Regions from separate parts of the Actinokineospora guangxiensis genome, predicted to be linked through region 2. Evidence: riboswitches for the same ligand, from Rfam matches in the RefSeq annotation. Region 2 holds a riboswitch; the other holds the start of a gene.

Region 1 (3,720 bases), 370 kb from region 2:
TGGCCAACACCAACGTCAACTGCGCCGGTGGCGCGACGCCCTGGAACACCTGGCTCTCCTGCGAGGAGGTCTCCGACGGGCAGGTCTACGAGACCGACCCGTGGGGCGTGAACCCCGCGGTCGTCCGACCGGCGATGGGGCGGTTCAAGCACGAGGCGTGCGCGGTCGACGCCGAGCACGGCTACGTCTACCTCACCGAGGACGTCGCCGACGGCTGCCTCTACCGCTTCCGGCCCACGACCTGGGGCGACCTGGGCAGCGGCACCCTCCAGGTGATGCGCGGCGGGACAGCGACCAGCGGGCCGGTCACCTGGGCGACCGTCCCCGATCCCGACGGCAGCCCCACCGCCACCCGCTACCAGGTCTCCGGCGCCAAGCGCTTCAACGGCGGCGAGGGCTGCTACTACGCCGACGGCACCTGCTGGTTCACCACCAAGGGCGACAACCGCGTCTGGGCCTACGACGCCACCGCCTCCACCCTCTCCCTCACCTACGACGACAGCCTGGTCAGCGGCGGCGCACCGCCGCTGACCGGCGTCGACAACATCACCGGCGCGGCCAACGGCGACCTGTTCGTCGCCGAGGACGGCGGGAACCTGGAGATCTGCGTGATCACCCCGGCCGGCGTCGTCGCGCCGTTCCTGCGCGTCGGCGGACAGTCGGGATCGGAGATCACCGGGCCCGCGTTCAGCCCGGCGGGCGACCGGCTGTACTTCTCCTCACAGCGCGGCACGTCCGGCAGCAGCAGCGGCGGCATCACCTACGAGGTGACCGGGCCGTTCAGGCGCTGATCGACTCGACCACGCCGTCGATCTCGGCGGCCAGGCGCACGTCCTTGGCCGTGATCCCGTTCACCGAGTGCGTGCTGCACCGGAACCTCAGCGTGCGCCAGCGGATGTCGATGTCGGGATGGTGGTCGTCGTTCTCGGCGATCTCGGCCACCCGGTTCACGACCTGGATGGCCTGCGGGAACGAGTCCAGCTCGACCTCCCGCTCCAGGCCGCCCTCGACCAGCCGCCAGCGCGGAAGCTGGCCAAGCGCCTTGCCGATCTCGGCGTCTCTCAGCAGTTCACCCATGGGCCCCATCTTGGCCGCTGGGCGGGGCGTACGCTCACAGCGCCACGGGAGTCCGGTTGCGCCGGGCTGAGAGGAGGGCGACAAGCCCTCGACCGTCACACCTGATCAGGGTCATGCCTGCGCAGGGAGGGCCTCGTGGCGCACGCCCGAGGAGGAACCACCCCATGCGCCGCACCCCGATCGCCCTGGCCGCGCTGCTGCTCGCCGGATGTTCGCTGGGCGGGGGCGACGAACCGCCCGGCGACCGCGCCGTGGTGCTCGTCACCCACGACTCCTTCGCCCACGACCAGGCCGTCTTCGACGCCTTCACCGCCCGCACCGGCATCCGGATCGAGGTCCGCAAGAGCGGTGACGCGGGCGCGCTGACCAACCAGCTGGTGCTCACCAAGGCCAGCCCCATCGGCGATGTCGCCTTCGGCGTCGACACCACCTTCGCCTCGCGCGCCCTGGACGAGGGCGTCTTCGCCGAGCACCGCTCGTCGGCGGCGGACGCTGGGCCGGGGAGCTACGCCGTGGACGACACCAACCGGCTGACCGCCGTCGACGTCGGCGACGTGTGCGTCAACGTCGACACCGCCGCGCTCGCCGAGCGGAAGCTGCCCGTGCCCAAGGGCTTCGACGAGCTGGCCGATCCCCGCTACAAGGACCTGCTGGTCGTGGAGGACCCGGCGACCTCCTCGCCCGGCCTGGCGTTCCTGCTCGGCACGGTCGCGCACTTCGGCGACGGCTGGGTGGGCTACTGGGAGAAGCTGCGCGCCAACGGCGTGCTGGTCGTCGCGGGCTGGGAGGAGGCCTACACGCAGGAGTTCTCCGGCTCCTCCGGCAACGGGCCGCGCCCGATCGTGGTGTCCTACGCGTCCTCGCCGTCGGCGGAGATCGGCGAGGACGGGCAGCCGCGCACCCAGGCCGTCCTGGACACCTGCTTCCGCCAGGTCGAGTACGCGGGCGTGCTGGCGGGCGCGAAGAACCCGGCCGACGCGGGCCAGGTGGTCGACCTGCTCGTGTCCCCGGAGTTCCAGCGCACCGTCCCGGAGCTGATGTACGTCTACCCCTCGCGCTCCGACGTCGAGCTGCCCGAGTCGTGGCAGAAGGCCGCGCCGCTGCCCGCCGAGCCCGCCACGCTGCCCGCGGCGGAGATCCAGGCCAACCGGGAGCGGTGGGTGCAGCAGTGGCGCGCGGCCGTCCAGGGCTGAGCCCGGCGCTGCTGGGCCTGCTGCCGCTGGGCTTCCTGGCGGTCTTCTTCGCCTGGCCGGTGGCCGCCATCGTGCGCCGCGGCCTCGACGGCGACGCGCTCGCCGTGCTCGCCGAGGGGCAGACCTGGGCGCTGGTCGGGTTCACCGTCGGGCAGGCGGCCGCGGCGACCGCGGTGGCCGTGCTCGCCGGGATGCCGGTGGCGTTCCTGCTGGCCAGGGTGCGGCTGCCGGGGGCCGCGGTGGTGCGGGCGCTGGTGCTGGTTCCGTTCGTGCTGCCCACGGTGGTGGTCGGCCTGGCGTTCCGGTCGCTGATGGGCGGCGGGGTGCTCGCGATCGTGCTGGCCAACGCGTTCTTCAACGTCGCCGTCGTGGCGCGCACCGTCGGCGGGCTGTGGGCGCACCTGGACCGCCGCGCCGAGGACGCGGCCCGGTCGCTGGGCGCCTCGCGCCTGCGCACGTTCACCTCGGTGACGCTGCCCGCGCTGACCCCGGCGCTGGGCTCCGCCGCAGCGGTCGTGTTCCTGTTCTGCGCCACCAGCTTCGGTGTCGTGCTGCTGCTCGGCGGCGCCCGGCACCGGACGCTGGAGACCGAGATCTATCTGCGCACCGTCGAGCTGCTGGACCTCTCCGGGGCGGCGGCGCTGTCGCTGCTGCAGGTGGCGGCCGTGGTCGCGGTGCTGGTGCTGGGCGCGCGGGCGCGGCGGCGGCGCGAGTCGGCGCTGGCGCTGCGCCCGCGCGCCGAGGGCACGCGCGGGCCGAGCGGCGGCGAGTGGTGGGTCGTCGGCGCGGCCGGGGTGGTCCTGGCGCTGCTGGTCGCGCCGATCGCCTCGCTGGTCGTCCGGTCCTTCGACGGCGGGTTCGCGGGCTACGCGGCGCTGTCGGGAACCGGGTTCCGCGGCTCGCTGTCGGTGACCGGCTGGGAGGCGGCGATGAACTCGCTGCGCGCGGCCACCGACGCCACGGTCCTGGCGCTGGTGCTGGGCATCAGCGCCTCGGTCGCGCTGGTGGCGCTGCGCCGGGCGCGGTTCGTCGACGCCCTCGACACCGCGCTGATGCTGCCGCTGGGGGTGTCCGCGGTGACCGTCGGCTTCGGCTACCTGATCACCCTCGACGCCCTTCCCGGCGACCTGCGCACCTCCGCGGCGCTGGTCCCGCTGGCCCAGGCGCTCGTGGTGACGCCGCTGGTGGTGCGGCTGGTCCTGCCCGTGCTGCGCTCGATCGATGAGCGGCTGCGCCAGGCCGCAGCGTCGCTGGGCGCCGGGCCGTGGCGGGTGTGGCGGGAGGTCGACCTGCCGCTGGCCGCGCGGTCGCTGCTGGCCGCGGCCGGGTTCGGCTACGTCGTCGCGCTCGGCGAGTTCGGCGCGACGAGCTTCCTGGCCCGCCCGGACACCGCCACCCTGCCGGTGGTGATCGGGCGGCTGGTCGCCCGCCCCGGCGAGCTGAACGCGCA
Region 2 (3,720 bases):
TGCTGCCTGTGGCGGCCGGGCTCTCCGGCGCGGCCTACGCCGACCCGGTCGCGCTCACCGCGGCGTGGAAGACCACGCTGGTCATCTGCGCGGTGATGGCCGCCCTCGGCGGGCTGATGGCCGTCGGCGTGCGCGGCAACGTCCTGGCCGCTACCGGGCCAGGATCTCGGTGAACACCGCCGGGTCGATGTTGCCGCCGGAGATCACCGCGACCGTCCTGCCCTCGGGCAGGTCGCGGTTGAGGTAGCCGGCGACGGAGACCGCGCCGCTGGGCTCGGCCACCAGGTTCGCCTTCTCGGCCAGCAGCGCCACGGCCGCGCGGATCTCCGCCTCCGACACCGTGACGATGCCGTCCACATAGGCCTGTTGGTGGGCGAAGGTGAGCGGGGACGGCTGGCTGCGCAGGCCGTCGGCGATGGTGCGGTTGCGGTCGGCGACCGACCAGTCGACGAGTTCGCCCGCGGCCAGGCTCGCCGCGGTGTCGGCGGCCAGCTCCGGCTCCACGGCCCACACCTGCGTCTTCGGCGAGCGGTGCTTGATCGCGGTGGCTACCCCGGAGATCAGGCCGCCGCCGCTGACCGGCACCAGCACCACGTCGGCCTCGGGCAGGTCCTCGGCGATCTCCAGGCCGATGGTGCCCTGGCCCGCGATGACGTCCGGGTGGTCGAACGGCGGGATCAGCGCCGCGCCGGTCTCGGCCTGGATCTCGGCGGCCTTCGCCTCGCGCTGCCCGACCTCGCTGAGCACCACATCGGCCCCGTGCGAGCGGGTCGCCTCGATCTTGACCACCGGGGTGTCCTTCGGCACCACGATCCAGGCGCGGATGCCGAACTCGCGGGCGGCGTAGGCCACGGCCTGGGCGTGGTTGCCGCTGGAGTAGGCGACGACGCCGCGGGCGCGCTGCTCGTCGGTCAGCCGGGCGATGGCGTTGTACGCGCCGCGGATCTTGAAGGCGCCGATGGGCTGCAGGTTCTCCGGCTTGAGCCACAGCGGGCTGCGCGGGGCCCACGGGCAGGGGAGCAGCGGGGTGCGCACGGCCGTTCCGGCGACGCGCCCGGCGGCGGCTTCGATGTCGGCGAGGGTGACCAGGTCCACGTCAGCCAGTCTGCCCCAGCGCGGCGCGCAGGTCGCGTGCCGCGGCAGTGGGATCGGTCGCTTCGGTCAGCGCGCGCACGACGACGACGCGCTCCGCGCCCGCCGCGGTGACCTCGCCCATCCTGGCCGCGTCGATGCCGCCGATGGCGAACCACGGACGGTCCTGGCCCAGCGCCGCGGTGGCGCGCACGAGGTCGAGGCCGGGGGCGGGCCTGCCGGGCTTGGTGGGGGTCGGCCAGCAGGGGCCGGTGCAGAAGTAGTCCACGCCCGGCTCGGCCGCGGCGGCGCGGGCCTGGGCGAGGTCGTGGGTGGAGCGGCCGACGGCGATGTCCGCGCCCGCGACCCGGCGGGCCAGCGGCACCGGCAGGTCGTCCTGGCCGAGGTGCAGGATGTCGGCGCCGGAGGCGAGCGCGACGTCGGCGCGGTCGTTGACCGCCAGCAGCGCCCCGTGCTCGGCGCACAGCTGCGCGATGGGCTCCAGCGCGGCCAGTTCCGGCCTGGCCTCCAGGCCCTTCTCCCGCAGCTGCACGATGTCGACGCCGCCGCGCAGCGCGGCGTCGACGAACTCGGCGAGGTCGGGCCGCAGCCCGGTGCACAGGTACAGCCGCGCCGAGGCCAGGCGGGCGCGGATCTGGGCGGCGTCTAGTCCGGGCATGGATCGCACGCTACGGTTGGGGTCTGGTCGCACGGGAGTCCGGGTACGGGCTGAGAGGGAGCTGGCGCGCTCCGACCGTCGAACCTGATCCGGGTCATGCCGGCGCAGGGAGCGTGGGACAAGTGGGACAGCTGGCCGTCGTGGGTGGCGGTGTCATCGGGTTGGCGTGCGCGTGGCGGCTGGCCGCCGCCGGGCACGCCGTGCGGCTCATCGATCCCGAACCCGGCCGGGGCGCGTCGTGGGTGGCGGGCGGCATGCTGGCCCCGGTCACCGAGTCGTGGCCGGGCGAGGAGGCGGCGCTGGAGCTGGGTTCCGCCGCGCTGGAGCGCTGGCCGTCCTTCGCCGAGGAGCTGGGCGTCGGGCTGCTCGGCGCGGGGACGCTGGTGCTGGCGGTGGACCCGGCCGACGCGGCGGTGCTGGCGGCGCTGGCCGGGTACCTGGCCGGGCGTGGGCGCGAGGTCGAGCGGATCAGCGGGCGGGCGGCGCGGCGGCTGGAGCCGTGCCTGGGGCCGCGGGTCCGTTCGGGGCTGTCCGTGCCGGGCGACCTGGCGGTGGACAACCGCGAGCTGATCGGCGCGCTGCTCCGTGCGTGCGCGGCCGGGGGTGTGCGGTTTCTCACAGCGCCGGCGACCGCCGTGCGGCCCGGAGTGGTCGAATTGTCCGACCCTGCCCCGGAAGCGCCGGATAAGTCTACTGTGGAGTGTGACGCGGTGGTCGTCGCGGCCGGGGCCCGCAGCCGGGACCTGCACCCGGCGCTGAGCGGGTTCGTCCGGCCGGTGAAGGGCGAGATCCTGCGCCTGCGCGCCCGCCCGGGGGTCCTGCCCCCGCCCACGCGCACCGTGCGCGCGCTGGTGTCCGGGCGCCCCGTCTACCTCGTGCCACGCGGCGACGGGTCGCTGGTGCTCGGCGCCACCCAGCACGAGGTCGGCTACGACACCGAGGTCACCGCGGGCGGCGTGCGCGACCTGATCGCCGACGCCGAGGTCGTGCTGCCGGGCGTCGGCGAGTACGCGCTGGTCGAGTCCGCCGCCGGGCTGCGCGCGGGCAGCCCGGACAACGTGCCGAAGGTCGGGTGGCTGGAACCGGGCGTCATCGCCGCCACCGGCCACCACCGCAACGGCCTGCTCCTCGCGCCCACCACGGCGGACGCGGTGCTGGAGCTGGTCAGGGAAGGAGTCCGATGAGGATCGCCGTGAACGGGGTCGACCGCGAGGTCGCCGACGGCGCGACGGTGGCGGCGGTGCTGGCCGGGCTCGGGCTGCCGTCGGCCGGGGTCGCCGTCGCCGTCGACGGGGCCGTCGTGCCCAGGGCGGCGCACGCGACGGCCGTGGTGGCGCCGGGTGCGGTGCTGGAAGTGCTGACCGCCGTGCAGGGAGGCTGACCGTGGACGACCCACTCGTCATCGCCGGCCGCGAGTACTCATCGCGGCTGATCACCGGCACCGGCGGCGCGGCCAACCTGGCCGTGCTGGAACGCGCCCTGCTCGCCTCCGGCACCGAGCTGACCACCGTCTCCCTGCGCCGGGTCGACGCCGGGACCGGCACCGGCGTCCTGGACCTGCTGCGCCGCACCGGCATCGACCCGCTGCCCAACACCGCGGGCTGCCGCACCGCAGCCGAGGCCGTCCTCACCGCCCGCCTCGCCCGCGAGGCCCTCGGCACGAACTGGGTGAAACTGGAGGTCGTCGCCGACGACCGCACCCTGCTGCCCGACCCGGTGGAGCTGCTGGAAGCCGCCCACACGTTGGTCGAGGACGGTTTCGTCGTTCTCCCTTACACGAATGACGATCCGGTGTTGGCGCTGCGGCTGGAGGAAGCGGGCTGCGCCGCCGTCATGCCGCTCGGCTCGCCGATCGGCACCGGCCTCGGCATCCGCAACCCGCACAACATCGAGCTGATCGTCGCCCGCGCGGCCGTCCCGGTGATCCTGGACGCGGGCATCGGCACCGCCTCCGACGCGGCCCTGGCCAT

Evidence for each region. A riboswitch is a leader RNA that binds a small molecule or an ion and turns the genes downstream of it on or off. The one in region 2 is predicted to bind thiamine pyrophosphate.
Region 1: it holds a riboswitch for thiamine pyrophosphate, as region 2 does, so the genes downstream of both, ACFPM7_RS09290 (thiamine ABC transporter substrate-binding protein) here and thiO (glycine oxidase ThiO) in region 2, are expected to answer to the same signal.

Annotation. Positions count from the first base shown of each region.
Region 1 covers NZ_JBHSKF010000003.1:537,569-541,288, forward strand. Annotated here, with positions in the region: gene ACFPM7_RS09280 (alkaline phosphatase PhoX) at 1-791, shown strand, start outside; gene ACFPM7_RS09285 (4a-hydroxytetrahydrobiopterin dehydratase) at 781-1,077, opposite strand; TPP riboswitch at 1,112-1,222, shown strand; gene ACFPM7_RS09290 (thiamine ABC transporter substrate-binding protein) at 1,242-2,270, shown strand; gene ACFPM7_RS09295 (ABC transporter permease) at 2,234-3,720, shown strand, end outside.
Region 2 covers NZ_JBHSKF010000003.1:164,196-167,915, forward strand. Annotated here, with positions in the region: gene ACFPM7_RS07625 (MFS transporter) at 1-173, shown strand, start outside; gene ACFPM7_RS07630 (threonine ammonia-lyase) at 151-1,095, opposite strand; gene thiE (thiamine phosphate synthase) at 1,097-1,750, opposite strand; TPP riboswitch at 1,772-1,878, shown strand; gene thiO (glycine oxidase ThiO) at 1,873-2,934, shown strand; gene thiS (sulfur carrier protein ThiS) at 2,931-3,131, shown strand; gene thiG (thiazole synthase) at 3,134-3,720, shown strand, end outside.